Regions from separate parts of the Allobosea sp. NPDC055594 genome, predicted to be linked through region 1. Evidence: predicted binding sites of a transcription regulator. Region 1 holds the regulator's gene; each other region holds the start of a gene.

Region 1 (5,077 bases):
TGTCGCTGAGCCCGGTGTGGAGCCCGTCGAACTGGTACACCCCGCTCCGCGCCATGCTCGAAACCGAGATCGAGCGGCGGCGTCTCTTCAACTGGTTTCCCGTGCCGCTCGGGCTCGGCGTCATCCTGTATTTCCTCGCCGATCGCGAGCCGAGCCCGGCGGCGCCGCTGGCCGGCCTTGCCCTGTCCGCGCTCGCCGCGCTGCTATTGCGCCACAGGCGCCGCGTCATGCTCGTCTGCATCGCGCTAGGCGCACTCTTTGCCGGCTTCGGCGCCGGAGCCTGGCGGGCGGCGAGCATCGCGGCACCGGCGCTCTCCCGGTTCCATGTCGGCAAGCTCACCGGTTTCGTCGAGACGCTGGAGCAGCGCGAGAAGGGCGTCCGTCTGGTCGTCCTGGTCACCGCCCTGCCGGGCGTCGAACCGCAGCAGCGCCCAAGGCGCGTCCGCGTCAGCACCACCGCGACGACCTTGAAGCCCGGCGATCACATCATGGCGACCGCGCGGCTCCTGCCGCCGCCTGGACCGGCGCGTCCCGGCGGCTATGACTTCGCCCGCGACGCCTTCTTCCGCGGCATCGGGGCGGTCGGCAGCATTGCCGGAAAGGTCACGCTGGCACCGGCGCCTTCTCGGCCGTCGCGGCAGCTCGCCTGGAGCATCACCATCGACCAGGCGCGCAATGCGCTGACCGAGCGCATCGCCACGATCGGCGGCGGGCAGGCGGGCGCGATGGCGGCCGCCCTGGTCACCGGCAAGCGCGGCCTGATCACTGAGCCGACCAATGACGATCTGCGCGCCGCCGGCATCTACCACATCGTCTCGATCTCCGGCCTGCACATGGTTCTGGCGGCCGGCACGATCTTCTGGCTGGCGCGGGCGCTACTGGCGCTGTCGCCCGGCCTCACGCTCTTCTGGCCGATCAAGAAGCTTGCTGCGCTCGCCGCCATGTTCGGCGCCACCGCCTATTGCGTTTTCTCGGGCGCCGAGGTCGCGACGGTCCGCTCCTTGATCATGACCCTGGTGATGCTCGGCGCCATCCTGGTCGACCGGCCGGCCCTCAGCATGCGCAATCTCGCTCTCGCCGCGATCATCGTGCTGCTGCGAGAGCCCGAAGCGCTGCTCGGGCCGAGCTTCCAGATGTCCTTCGGCGCGGTCGCCGCGCTGATCGCCTTCGCCGAGCGCTGGCAGGAGCGCTCACCCGACCCGGCCGCTGCGAGCTGGTCCTGGCCCTTGCGGCCGCTCTGGCTCTCCGCGGTCGGCATCGTCGTCACCACCTTGCTGGCGACGGCGGCGACGGCACCCTTCGGAGTTTATCATTTCCAGACCTTCAACCCGTTCGGCCTGCTCGGCAACGCGCTCGCTTTGCCTTTCGTCTCGTTGATCGTCATGCCGGCCGCGGTCTTCGGCGTGCTGGCCTATCCCTTCGGGCTCGACTGGCCCGCCTGGGCCCTGATGGGCTGGGCCTCCGGCCTCGTCCTGCGGCTCGCCCACTGGGTTGCCGGGATCGAGCGCTCGACAGTGGTGCTGCCGGCCTTCGACGCCCTGGCGCTCGCCCTGTTCGCCCTGGCGCTGCTCTGGCTGACCTTGTGGACGACGGCCTTGCGCTACCTGGCGGCATTGCCGCTCTGCGCCGGTCTGGCGCTCGCCTCGGACCCGACGCGGCCGGACATCCTGATCGAGCGCGACGGTTCCGGCATTCTGGTACGCGGCCCCGAAGGGCGGCTCGTCCTCGCAGGCAAGCCGAGCCGTTTCGTCCTGGCGCAATGGCTCCATGCCGACGGGGATTCCCGCTCCCCGGACGATCCGGCCTTGCGAGAAGGCGCCGCCTGCGATGCGCGCGGCTGCGTGATCCGCCTCAGGGACGGCCGCAAAGTCGCCTACACTCGCGACCGCATCGCCATCGTCGAGGATTGCCTGCGCGCCGATCTCGTCGTGACGCCGCTCCATGCCAATGGCAGCTGCACCGCCCGACTGATCGATCGGGCTGCGCTCACGCGTGACGGAGCGACGGCGCTGGGCTCCTCGCCTGGCGGCAACTGGCGCGCCTACACCGCCGAGGACGCGACGCGCCTGCGGCCCTGGACCCGGGCCCGGCCTGCTCCCGTCGTCGCGCCTTCGTCACCGGAGCCGGGACGCGCCCCTGCCACCTCGCTGCCAGCCGCTGCAACGGCGGAGCAGGCAGAGGACACCAGCTTGCTTCAGTAGCGCCGCATCAGATTGACGAGCCGACCCTGGATCTTGACGCGATCCGGGCCGAGCACGCGGGTCTCGTAGGCCGGGTTGGCGGCCTCCAGGGCAATCGAGGAGCCGCGCTTGCGCAGGCGCTTCAGCGTCGCCTCCTCGTCATCGATCAGGGCGACGATGATGTCGCCGGTGTTGGCGGTGTCCTGCTTGCGAATGACGACGGTGTCACCGTCGAGAATGCCGGCCTCGATCATCGAATCGCCGCGGACCTCCAGCGCGTAGTGCTCGCCGCCGCCGAGCATGTCGGCCGGCATGGAGACGCTGTAGCTGCGATCCTGGATCGCCGAGATCGGCGTGCCAGCGGCGATTCGGCCCATCACCGGGATTGAAACGGTCGTGCGTCCGTTCTCCTCGGCGGTGGCAGGGCGCGGCTTGGCGAGGTTGGCGGCTGGGGCAGGCGGAGTCTGGCCGAGCCCGCCCTGCACGATGGACGGGCTGAAACGGGCGCGCTGCCCCGGCGCACCGCCGATTCCGTCCGGCATCTTGATGACTTCGAGCGCCCGGGCGCGGTTCGGTAGCCGGCGAATGAAGCCGCGCTCCTCCAGCGCCATGATCAACCGGTGAATGCCGGATTTGGAGCGCAGGTCGAGCGCATCCTTCATCTCGTCGAAGGAGGGCGGGACGCCGGATTCGCGCAGGCGTTCATGGATGAAGCGAAGCAGTTCGAACTGTTTGCGTGTCAGCATGATCTCGCCGCCCGGCCTTTCGCATCGGAATCGAAACAAAGCACGAACAACATACCTGTTCGCCATGTGTTCCGCAAGAGAGGTTCAGCACGGTCTTGCAAGGCGCGAAAGCTGTCCTTCTCCTTGCACGCGAAGCTTTGCGGAGAACAGGGCAGCAAGAAGAGACGGAGCGGCGATAGAGCTCAGGCCGGCGATTCCGGGCACGATGATGGCCGTCGCGGTAGTGGGCTTGACCGCCGCGGACTGCCGATCCGCGGCGAATTCGGCGATCCCGCGCTACGATGCCGGCTGCTGCCGCAGCAGCGCCAGCGCCGCATCGACGGCATTGGCGGCCGGACTCGGGCCGGCGCTGCGCATCCTGTGCTCGAGCGTGGCGAAACCGTCAAGCTGGCGGTCGCGCGCCGCACCGTCGCCGATCACCGCGGCGAGAGCCAGGGCCAGCGCGTCCGGCGTCACATCGTCCTGGATGAACTCGGGAACGACGTTCTCGCCGAGAATGAGGTTCGGCAGGATGACCGTCGGCAGCTTGATCAGGCGGCGGGCCAGCGCCGCCTCCCAGCCGGCACCACGATAGGCGGCGACGGTCGGCACCTGCGCCAGGGCGAGCTCGAGCGTCACCGTTCCGGAGGCGGCGAGTGCCGCGCGCGCCTGACGGAAGGCCGCGAGCTTGGCCGCCTCCCCCGTCACGATCTCGGGTTTCACGGGCCAGCTTGCGACGATCCCGGTAATGGCTTCGACCAGACGCGGCACGGCCGGCAAGACGAAGCGTGCCCGCGGCAGAGCCTGGGCGATACGCGCAATCGTCTCGCCGAAGGCGGGCATGAGGTGGCGGATCTCGGAGCCACGGCTACCCGGCAGCACGAGGATAAGCGGCTCCTGCGCGTCGGCCCGAACCCTGGCTTCATCCGGCCCGGGACGCAGCTCCGTTAGCCGCTCGATCAGCGGATGCCCGACATAGACCGTGTCGGGTCCGCCGAGACGCGCAAGCGCCTCCGGCTCGAAGGGCAGCAGCGCCAGGATCCTGTCGACATGCGGGCGCATGCGCCGCGCCCGGCCCTGGCGCCAGGCCCAGACGCTCGGGCAGACCCAGTGCGCGATCGGCACAGCAGGATTGAGCCGGCGCAGCTTCTTGTCGACGCGCAGGCTGAAGTCAGGCGCGTCGATCGTCAGCATCAGATCGGGCGCGAAGGCGGCAGCAGCCTGCGCCGCGTCAGAGATGCGACGCAGCAGCAATGGCAGGCGGGCGACGACCGGGCCGAAGCCCATCACCGCGATGTCCTCCTGGGGGAAGATGCTCGCCAAGCCTTCCGCCGCCAGAACCTCGCCTCCGACGCCGCGCAGATCGAGCGGGCGCCCTGCAAGCCGGTGGCGAAGCTGCTGCACGAAACGCGCACCGAGCGCGTCGCCAGAGGCCTCGCCAGCGACGACGAAAAGCCGGAAGGGCGGCGTGCTCAAGGCACGCCCTCGATGAAGATGCCCACGGCATCGGCGCTCGCGGCCAGACGGGCACGATCGCCGACGAGCACACCTCCGGCCTTCACCGCAATTCCGGCCAGGCCGATTTCTGCGAGCCGCGCGACGGTCTCGGGCCCGATCGCGGGCATGTCGACGCGCAGGTCCTGGCCGAGCTTCGGCGCCTTGACGAGGACACCATCGCCCTTTGCCAGCTTGAGGCGCCCTGCCCTCACCAGTCCGGCGACACGCTCGAGCATGGCATCGGTTCCCTCGGCCGCCTCGACCGCGATCACGCGATGATCGGCGAGGACCGCGCCCTGGCCGATATCAAAGGGCGACAATGCCGCCAGCAGGTCGAAGCCGCGTAGCAAGGCACTGCGGGCAATTGGAGTCGGGACAATCCGCCCGAGAGCGCCGAGCGGCGCGACGATCTCCGGGGCCATCTCCGCCGGGCTCCCGACCCGGAACCCCTGCCCCTCGAAGAAGCTCACGACCCCCCGAAGCAGATGGTCATCGCCGCCCTGGAAGGCGCGCGCGAAATGCGGCAGGTATTTCAGGGTCGAGAGCTCTGGCGCCAGCGCACCGAAACTCGGTCGCGGCAACGCCCCGATCATCACGATATCAGTGACGTTGCGGCGCTTGAGCGCACCGAGCAGGCGGCCGAGCTGGCCGAGCCGGTATTCCTGCGCTTCGCAG
Region 2 (5,077 bases), on a different contig from region 1:
AATCTCAAGCTGATGGCCGGCTGGTTCGAAGCCGCTGACGGTGGGCTGTCGGAGAAGGTCGAGGCGATCTTCCAGAATCTCGCGCGCGCCGCAGGCAATCCGCGCTGGAAGGGCTGCGGCTTCCTGCGCACCGCCGCCGAACTCGCCGCCCTGCCCGGCCATCCCGCCATCAAGATCGGCGCCCGCCACAAGGCCGGCTTCGAAAACTGGCTTGCCGGCGCCTGCGCGGCCCATGGCATTGCTGCCCCCGGGGAACTGGCGCGCCAGATCGTGCTGCTGATGGACGGCGCCTTCGCAATCATGCTGATCCATCGCGATCCGGCTTATATCGAGGCCGCCGGGCGCGCTGCCGCGGCCTTGGCAGGCTCGGCCTTGCGCGACCTCGCCGTTTGATCGCCTCCCGGCCAGCAACTAGTTTGCCGCCATGACCGCACGGCCACGCTCCGCCTATGGCATCCTGCTCCTGCTGCAGACCATCTGCGCCGCGCTGCTGCTGTTCTACATCCACATGGCCTTCCGGATCGTCACCGAGAAGCCCGGCGAGCTGCACAGCCTGCCCGCCTCGATCCTGCTGCAGGTCGTCATCGCCATCCTGATCGGCCAGGGCTGCTACTGGACGCGCCTGCGGCATGTGCCGCAGCCGGACGGCATCTACAGCCCGGTGCTCGGCCATCTCCTCGCCTTTGCCGGCCGCCTCACCTCGATTTTCGGCGGCGCCCTGTTCTCGATCTATTTCCTGCGCCAGCTGCCTGCCATCCAGCAGCTCAGCCTCGACGCCGGCCTGCTCTGGCGCTGCATCCTGGTCTTCACCATGCTGTTCGCGATCTACTGCTACGCACTGGAACTGGAGCGCCTCGGCGCGGCCTGGCAGAAGCCGCCGGCGCAGACCGGGCCGGAGCATCCCGAGAGGCCCGCGGGCTAACGCCCGCCCTCGCCTCAGCCCGAATTGCGGTCCCGCTGTCGCCGGCCCGACAGCCATGCCAGCCAGGCGCGCCCCCGTTCCCGAACGGCGCGCGCCAGCGCTGCCGCCCGGCGCCAGGCGGCCGACGCCTTGACCCGCTCGACGACGACCTCCCGGATCCGATCCAGCCAGACCATGCAGCGCGCGAACCAGCCGATCGTCAGCAATTGCGCGCGGCCGGCATGGTAGATGCGCTCGACCAGCAGGAAGCTCGTCAGATGGCCGATCGCCATCAGCACGATGCCGCCGAACCAGGCGCCGCGCGCCAGCAGAACGAGCGAGAGCAGCTTCAGCGGCTCGGCCACGGCGAAAGGCACCGCCAGCAGGGCGAGCACGCCATAGGGCGGCAGGCGACCGATCGCCGCCTCTATGCGGGCGACGATCCGGAACGACCCGAACCAGGCCAGAAGCGGCCGGTAGAGCGGCCGCGCCAGCTCGTCGAGCACGATGACGAGGGCGACGACGAGATCGACCGGGACGAGCAGGAGGCGAAAGAGACGGGTGCGCATCGGCGGGCGGGCCCTTCTGGCCGGATGCTGTCGTCCTATAGCATCGGGCCGGGAAGTGGAATTCTCTTTTCGGGAAACTCCGATGCGATAACAATGAGATAGATAACCGTGGCCGCGTCCGGACGGGCGCACGGCGATCTTGAGGAGGCCGCCGACGCTGGGAGCCGACTATCGCAGATTTGTCGCTTCTCTCGGCCGGGGCGCGTGGCCGACGCTAGGCAAGCCGCGCCCCTCGGGCTGTGATAATAAGGTCGCCACGCATCGGTCATGCGAGCATCCGGGGTCGCAAGTCTCAGGTTCCGATTCTGCGGTTGGCTCGGTTTTAGATGGGGGACAGCGAGATGAAGACGCTTTCGCTTCTGTGCCTGGCCCTGCTTGCGGCTCCCGTCCTGGCAAGCTGCCAGAGTTCGCAGTCGCGGCAGGCGCAACTGGCCACGATCTGCGCCGATCCGGTCAATCGCGCGCCAAAGTCCTTCTATTACTCCGAGTGCCAGACGCTCTACCCGTCATCGGATCAGGCCCTGCAGAAGGATTATCTTCTCGGCGCCCCCACGGGCGACTAGCGCGGCCCCCCGAAGCGAACGGCATGATGCATGATGCATCCGGCACGGGCGAGCGCGGCCGGCGCGCCGCCCCGCGCCGGCTTTTCACGTCGCAACGCGCTCCCGAACAGGCCTGCCGGCACAATTCGACAGGAACAAAAAAAGAACTTGCGCATGAGAACAAACAGTGACCATAGTTGCTGATCGGCGCGATTGAGATGTCCTCGCGCCCCTGCCATAAGGAGCGCACGTCGTGAATCAGGCGAATCTCAAGCTCGTGGAAGGCTCTTCGATGGACAAGGCCAAGGCGCTCGACGCGGCGCTCTCGCAGATCGAACGGGCGTTCGGCAAGGGCTCGATCATGCGCCTGGGCAAGAACCAGCAGGCAATCGAGATCGAGACCATTTCAACCGGCTCGCTGGGTCTAGACATCGCGCTCGGCGTCGGCGGCCTGCCCAAGGGCCGCGTCATCGAAATCTACGGGCCGGAATCCTCCGGCAAGACCACACTCGCTTTGCACACCATCGCCGAAGCCCAGAAGAAGGGCGGCGTCTGTGCCTTCGTCGATGCCGAGCACGCGCTCGACCCGGTCTATGCCCGCAAGCTCGGCGTCAATCTCGACGATCTCCTGATCTCGCAGCCGGACACCGGCGAGCAGGCGCTCGAGATCACCGACACGCTCGTCCGCTCCGGCGCCATCGACGTGCTCGTGGTCGACTCGGTCGCCGCGCTGACGCCGCGCGCCGAGATCGAGGGCGAGATGGGCGACGTCCAGCCCGGCCTCCAGGCCCGCCTGATGAGCCAGGCGCTGCGCAAGCTGACGGCGTCGATCTCGCGCTCGAACTGCATGGTCATCTTCATCAACCAGATCCGCATGAAGATCGGCGTGATGTACGGCTCGCCGGAGACCACCACCGGCGGCAACGCCCTGAAGTTCTACGCCTCGGTCCGCCTCGACATCCGCCGCGTCTCGACCCTGAAGGAGCGCGACGAGGCGACCGGAAACCAGGTCCGCGTCAAGGTCGTCAAGAACAAGGTCGCACCGCCCTTCAAGCAGGTCGAGTTCGACATCATGTTCGGCGAGGGCATCTCGAAGGTCGGCGAGCTGATCGATCTCGGCGTCAAGGCCGGCATGGTCGAGAAATCGGGCTCCTGGTTCTCCTTCGACAGCCAGCGCCTCGGTCAGGGCCGCGAGAACGCCAAGTCCTTCCTCAAGGCCAACCCGGACGTGGCCGGCAGGATCGAAGCCACCATCCGGCAGAATTCCGGCCTCGTCGCCGATCGCATCCTCGATCAGGCCGATCCGACCTCCGAGGATCTCGACGAGGGCGAGGCCTGAGCGGGCCCCTGCTCCGGCGCATTCGGCGCGACGATACGAGACGGGCGGCGCGAGCCGTCCGTTTCTTTTTGACTCCACCCCCTTGTCGGGGGCATTGCCGGAGTTGGCGTTTCTGGACAGTAGCGGCGGTGCTGACTAGAACCTCTCACCCTTTCCGGCTGCGCCGGCCCCTTGCCAGAGAACCAGAGCCAAGATTGCGATGAGCGGCGTCAACGAGATCCGGTCGACCTTCCTCGACTACTTCAAGGGCCAGGGCCACGAGGTCGTGCCGTCGAGCCCGCTCGTGCCGCGCAACGACCCGACGCTGATGTTCGCCAATTCCGGCATGGTGCAGTTCAAGAACGTCTTCACCGGCCAGGAGAAGCGTCCCTATGTCCGCGCCACCACGGCGCAGAAATGCGTGCGCGCCGGTGGCAAGCACAACGATCTCGACAATGTCGGCTACACCGCCCGCCATCACACCTTCTTCGAGATGCTGGGGAACTTCTCCTTCGGCGACTATTTCAAGGAACAGGCGATCAACCACGCCTGGACCCTGGTCACGCGCGAATTCGGCCTGCCCAAGGAGAAGCTGACGGTCACCGTCTACTCCGAGGACGACGAGGCGCACGGGCTCTGGAAGAAGATCGCGGGCCTGCCGGACTCCCGGATCATCCGGATTTCGACCTCCGACAATTTCTGGCGCATGGGCGACACCGGCCCCTGCGGCCCCTGTTCCGAGATCTTCTACGACCATGGCGATCATATTCCCGGCGGCCCTCCGGGCTCGCCCGACGAGGATGGCGACCGCTTCATCGAGATCTGGAACCTCGTCTTCATGCAGTACGAGGAGGCTGCCGGCGGCATCAGGACCAACCTGCCGCGACCCTCGATCGACACCGGCATGGGGCTGGAGCGCATCGCCGCCGTGCTCCAGGGCACGCATGACAATTACGCGATCGACCTCTTCGCCGCCCTGATCCGGGCCGTCGCCGATCTGACCAACGTCCCCTCCGACGGGCCGATGGCGGCGAGCCACCGCGTCATCGCCGACCATCTGCGCTGCTCGGCCTTCCTGATCGCCGACGGCGTGCTGCCTTCGAACGAAGGTCGCGGCTATGTGCTGCGCCGGATCATGCGCCGCGGCATGCGCCATGCGCAGCTGCTCGGTGCCAAGGAGCCGCTGCTGCACAAGCTGGTCCCGGTGCTGACCCGCGAAATGGGACGCGCCTATCCCGAGCTGGTCCGCGCCGAGGCGCTGATCACCGAGACGCTGAAGCTCGAGGAGAGCCGTTTCCGCACCACTCTGGCGCGCGGCCTCTCGATCCTCGACCAGGAATCGCAGGGCCTCGGCTCCGGTGACAAGCTGCGCGGCGACGTCGCCTTCACTCTCTACGACACCTATGGCTTCCCGCTCGACCTGACGCAGGACGCGCTGCGCGCCCGCGGCGTCGGCGTCGATGTCGAGGGCTTCGACGCCGCCATGCAGCAGCAGAAGGCCAAGGCCCGCGCCGCCTGGGCCGGCACCGGCGAGGCCGCGACCGAAAAGCTCTGGTTCCCGCTGCGCGAGCGCATCGGCGCCACCGAATTCCTCGGCTACGACACCGAGAGCGCCGAAGGCGTGGTCACGGCCCTGGTCCGCGACAATGCCGAGGTGGAGGTGCTGAAGGCTGGTGAGAGCGGCCTCGTCGTCCTGAACCAGACCCCGTTCTACGGCGAATCAGGCGGTCAGGTCGGCGATACCGGC
Region 3 (5,077 bases), on a different contig from region 1:
CCGGCACCGCTTCGGCGCTCAGCACCGCCACCGGCAGGCGCTTCAGCCTGGCATTGCTGGCGTCGCGCACGACATCCGTGCGCCATTCGCGCTCGAGTTCGACATGGGCGACCTGATGGGTGGCATGGACGCCGGCATCGGTGCGCCCGGCGCAATGCAGCCGCACGGGGTGGCCGCAGAAGGCCTCGACGGCCTCCTCGACGCTCTGCTGCACGGAGGGGCCGTTGAGCTGGCGCTGCCAGCCCGAGAACGGGCCGCCATCGTATTCGATGACGAGCTTGTAACGCGGCATCGCGCTAGAGCTTCGCACCGGCGCTGAGCCGGGCGCCGCGCAGGAACTCGCCGCCGCTCATCGGCGCGCGCCCGGCGCGCTGGACCTGGAGCAACTTCACCGCCCCGACCTTGCAAGCGACAGTGCCCTCGTCATCGAGCAGGGTGCCCGGCTCGGCGGCGCCGCCGGCGCGTGCCGTGCGCAGCAGCTTGAGCCTCTCCGGGCCCTTGCCGAGATCGACCTCGACGAAGGCGCCGGGAAAGGGCGAGAGACCGCGCACGAGATCGTGCACCTGCTGCGCCGGCCTGGTCCAGCTCAGCCGCGCCTCCTCATTGCCGATCTTGCTGGCATAGGTGACGCCTTCCTGCGCCTGCGACGTGAAGCGCAAGCCCCCACGGCCGAGCGCCGCCAGGGCCCTGACCATCAGGTCGGCGCCGAGCACGGAAAGCCGGTCATGCATGTCACCGGCGGTAGCGTCGCTGTCGATGGCCAGGCGCTCGACCATGCCGACCGGGCCGGTATCGAGCCCCTCCTCCATCTTCATCACGCAGACGCCGGTCTCGGCGTCACCGGCCATGATCGCGCGCTGGATCGGGGCGGCGCCGCGCCAGCGCGGCAGCAGCGAGGCGTGCAGGTTGAGGCAGCCAAGCTCGGGAACCTCGAGGATCGCCTTCGGCAGGATCAGGCCATAGGCGACGACGACCGCGACATCGGCCTGGTGCGAGGCCATGATCTCGGCCGCCTCGGGATTCCGCAGCGTCTTCGGCGTGAAGACCGGGATGCCGAAGCGCTCGGCGGTGCGCTGCACCGGCGACGGCTTCAATTCCATGCCGCGCCCGGCCGGCGCCGGCGCGCGCGTATAGACGGAAACGACCTCGTGGCCCTGGCCGATGATCTCGGTCAGGGTGGGCACGGCGAAGTCCGGCGTGCCCATGAAGATGACGCGCAAGCTCATACGCGGAATTTACCCCAAACGCGCCCGGCATTCCGGGCGTAGCGAAGCGAAGACCCGGAAGCCATCGAAGGTCTCCGGCATTCTACGATGGATTCCGGAGCGGGGCCGCTCACGCGGCTCGTCCGGAATGACGGTGTGTTTCGTCGCCCTGGCCTAGGCCGCGCTCTCGCGACGGGCGGCCTTGGCGAAGCGCTTGGTGACGCGCTCGCGCTTCAGGCGCGACAGATGGTCGATGAAGAGAATGCCGTTGAGGTGGTCGATCTCATGCTGGAGACAGGTAGCGAGGATGCCGTCGGCCTCGATCTCCTGCGTCGCGCCGTCGAGATTCATGTAGCGCACCTTGACGCGGGCCGGCCGCTCGACCTCCTCGTAATATTCGGGGATCGACAGGCAACCCTCCTCGTAGACGTTCATCTCTTCCGAGTTCCAGATGACCTCGGGATTGATGAAGACCATCGGCGCCTTCGGCGTCTCCTCGTCCTCCTCGCTCTTCTTCGAGACGTCGATGGTGACGAGGCGGACCGGCTCGCCGATCTGGATGGCGGCAAGGCCGATTCCGGGCGCGTCATACATCGTCTCGAGCATGTCGTCGGCGAGCTTGCGGATATCGGGCGTGACCGAAGCGACAGGTGCCGAGACCAGCCTGAGCTGGCTGTCGGGCAGGATGACGAGGGGGCGAATGGCCATGGGGCGCTCTGGAGCAGGAATAATGAAGGTTCTGGCGACATAAGCACTTGTGCGGGAACGGTCAAACTGTTCCGCTTTTGTTCGAATTGATATAGGATCGCCGGCATGAACCAGACCGCTTTCCTCCTGCTCGAACACCCCGTCAGCTGGGGCGAGGCCGCTTTCGGCTTCGCCGGGCTCGTCCTGCTGCTCCTGTCGCTGGCGCTGCTCTCGTCCTGGCGCAGCGGGAGGCGGCACGCAGCGGAGGCCAGCGCAGCCGCCGAACGCGCCCGCGAGATGGACGACAAGGTCGCCGAGATGAACCGGATGCAGGCCGAATTGACCGGGCGCATGCAGACCATGGCCGAGATCCTCTCGACCCGGCAGGGCGACCTCGCCCGACTCGTCGCCGATCGGATCGACGGACTGCGCCAGCAGGTCGGCAGCGGGCTCGAACAGAATGTCCGCCAGACCACCGAGCATCTCGGCAAGCTGCAGGAGCGGCTCGCGGTGATCGACAGCGCCCAGAAGAACCTGACCGAGCTGACCGGCGAGGTGGTGACGCTGAAGGAGGTGCTCGCGAACAAGCAGACGCGCGGCGCCTATGGCCAGGGCCGGATGGAAGCGATCATCCGCGACGGGCTGCCAGCCGCGTTCTTCTCGTTCCAGCCGACGCTGTCCAACGGCCGGCGGCCGGACTGCCTGGTGACCCTGCCGGGAGACGGGCGCGGCCTCGTCATCGACGCCAAATTCCCGCTGGAGAGCTTCACGCAACTGCGCGCGGCGCGCGGCGAGCAGGAGAAGAAGGCCGCGGCTGCGCGGGTACGCGGCGATGTCGGCCAGCACATCAAGGACATTGCCGAGCGCTATTTCCTGCCCGGCGAGACGCAGGACATGGCGCTGCTCTTCGTGCCCTCGGAAGCGCTCCATGCCGATCTGCACGAGCATTTCGACGATCTGATCCAGAAGGCGCACCGGGCCAGGGTGATGATCGTCTCGCCCTCGCTGCTGGCGCTGGCGATCCAGCTGATGCAGTCGCTCATCCGCGACGCCCGCATGCGCGAAGAAGCGCAGGTGATTCAGTCCGAGGTCGGCAAACTGCTGGACGATGTCCGTCGCCTCGGCGAGCGGGTCGACAAGCTCGATACGCATTTCCGTCAGGCGCAGGAGGATGTCGGCCTGATCAAGACCTCGGCCGGCAAGGTCACCGGCCGGGCCGAGAAAATCGGCGCGTTGGAGTTCGACGACGGCCCTGGCAGTCAGCCGAGCCTGCCCTTCGCGCGGGAAACCCGGCTCAAAGCCGCAGAATAAACCCGCACCGCCATCTGAAGATCACATTCCCGCGTAGTCCTGCGCGGCCTGCCCCCGCTGCTCAGGAGATCGCCCGGCGTGCTCGTCCAGATCGGAACCCTCATTGCCGCAACCAGCGTCGTCCAACTCGCCAATGGCTTCTTCAACACCTTCCTGTCGCTGCGGCTGACGACCGAGAATTTCGGCCCGACACTCACCGGCATCGTGCTCAGCGCCTATTTCATCGGCTTCTCGGTCGGCGCCGTCGGCAGCGGCCGCATCATCCAGCGCATCGGACATATCCGCGCCTATGCCGCCTTCGCCGGCATGGTCGTCGTCGGCACGGCCGGAATGGCGATCTTCGTCTCGCCGCTCGGCTGGATCCTGTGCCGAATGGCGATCGGCATCGGCTGCGTCGGCCTGTTCATCACCACGGAGAGCTGGCTCAACGCCAAGGCTCCGCCGGACCAGCGCGGCCGGATCTTCTCGATCTACATGGTCGGCACCTTCCTGGCGCTGGCGGCCGGGCAATTGCTGATCGGCTCGTTGCCGATCGCCTCCATGACGCCGTTCTTCATCATCATCGCGCTGTTCGCGCTGGCGCTGATGATGGTCAGCGCGACGCGTGCGGAGGCACCTGCGCTCCCGGCGGAGGCTTCACTGCCCTATGGCGAGCTGACCCGGCAGGCGCCGGTCTCGGTACTCGGCTGCGTCGTATCGGGGATCGTCACCAGCGCCTTCTACGCGCTGGTGCCCGCCTGGATGGCACGCAACGAAATTCCCCAGGAGACAATCGCGCTGTTCATGCTGGTCGCGGTGCTTGGCGGCTTCGCCTTCCAGGTCCCGGTCGGCAAGGTTTCGGACCGCGGCGACCGGCGGGTCGTACTCGCCGGGCTCGCGGTCGGCTTTTCGGCCGCAGCCCTGCTGATCCAGCTCGTGCCGCCGAGGCTCGCCTTCGTGCTGCCGGTCGCGGCCCTGCTCGGCGGCTTCATGTCGACGCTCTACCCGGTCAGCGTCGCCCACGCGCTCGACCGCATGCCCCAGGACCGGGTCGTGGCGGTGAGCGGCCGGCTGATCCTGGTCAGCGGCATCGGCTCGGCACTGGGGCCGATCCTCGGCGCCCAGGTGATGGGCCAGCTCGACATCAACGGACTGCTCTATTTCATGGCTGCCGCGACGGTCGCGCTCGCCGCGGTCGCCGGCCTGCGCATCAGGCACCGCGCGCCGCCGGAGCAGATGGCGGAGCGGCCCTTCGCCATCATCGACCCGCTGGCGGCGCCGATCTCGCAGGAGCCGGAAGCGACGGACGCAGACGGAACGCCGCGTCCGCTACCCGCCTGAGCCGGCGGCTCAGGCCGTCTGCAATGTCGCCGACAGCTCCGGCTTGACGTTCAGCGTCTGGAAGACGACGCAATAGCGCTCGGTCAGCTTGAGCAGGCTGTCGAGCTTCTCCTGCGGGGCGTCGGTCTCGACGTCGAAAAACAGGCGGATCGCCTTGAAACCCACGGCGGCGTCCCTGGCGACGCCGAGGGTACCGCGGAAGTCGAGATCGCCCTCGGCGCGGACGACGCCCTTCTTCAGCTCGATCTCGAGCGCGGTCGCGACCGCCTTCAGCGTGACGCCGGCACAGGCGACCAGCGCCTCCAGCAGCATGTCGCCGGAGCAGAGCTCGGCGCCCGTGCCGCCGGTCGCCGGGTGCAGGCCGGCGAGCGCGATGGCGCGGCCGGTCTCGACCTTGCAGGCGATATGCTGGTCGTCGAGCTCGCCCTTGGCCTTGAGGGTGATCACGGCCGCCTCGGGGGCTTCGCGATACTTGTCCTTGAGCGGGGCCTGGAGGGCGCGAAGCGCGGTGACGTCCATGATGACTTGTCCTCGTTCGAAACGGATACCGGCAG

The links. The regulator LexA, encoded in region 1, represses DNA repair genes until DNA is damaged. The targets are predictions, from matches to a motif close to TGTTCNNNNTGTGTTCNG.
Region 2: recA (recombinase RecA) is a predicted target of LexA. The motif match lies at 2,164-2,181, and genes of this name have one in related genera.
Region 3: ACWGRX_RS06800 (DNA recombination protein RmuC) is a predicted target of LexA. The motif match lies at 1,981-1,998, and genes of this name have one in related genera.

The regions. Positions count from the first base shown of each region.
Region 1 is NZ_JBSHIO010000001.1:540,612-545,688, forward strand. Features, by position in the region: gene ACWGRX_RS02525 (ComEC/Rec2 family competence protein) at 15-2,201, shown strand; gene lexA (transcriptional repressor LexA) at 2,195-2,926, opposite strand; gene lpxB (lipid-A-disaccharide synthase) at 3,203-4,381, opposite strand; gene ACWGRX_RS02540 (LpxI family protein) at 4,378-5,077, opposite strand, start outside.
Region 2 is NZ_JBSHIO010000005.1:354,228-359,304, reverse strand. Features, by position in the region: gene ACWGRX_RS13365 (TetR/AcrR family transcriptional regulator) at 1-393, shown strand, start outside; gene ACWGRX_RS13360 (hypothetical protein) at 425-922, shown strand; gene ACWGRX_RS13355 (hypothetical protein) at 937-1,470, opposite strand; gene ACWGRX_RS13350 (hypothetical protein) at 1,812-2,033, shown strand; gene recA (recombinase RecA) at 2,266-3,351, shown strand; gene alaS (alanine--tRNA ligase) at 3,551-5,077, shown strand, end outside.
Region 3 is NZ_JBSHIO010000002.1:610,875-615,951, forward strand. Features, by position in the region: gene truA (tRNA pseudouridine(38-40) synthase TruA) at 1-292, opposite strand, end outside; gene fmt (methionyl-tRNA formyltransferase) at 297-1,226, opposite strand; gene def (peptide deformylase) at 1,380-1,913, opposite strand; gene ACWGRX_RS06800 (DNA recombination protein RmuC) at 2,019-3,203, shown strand; gene ACWGRX_RS06805 (MFS transporter) at 3,282-4,523, shown strand; gene ACWGRX_RS06810 (OsmC family protein) at 4,533-5,042, opposite strand.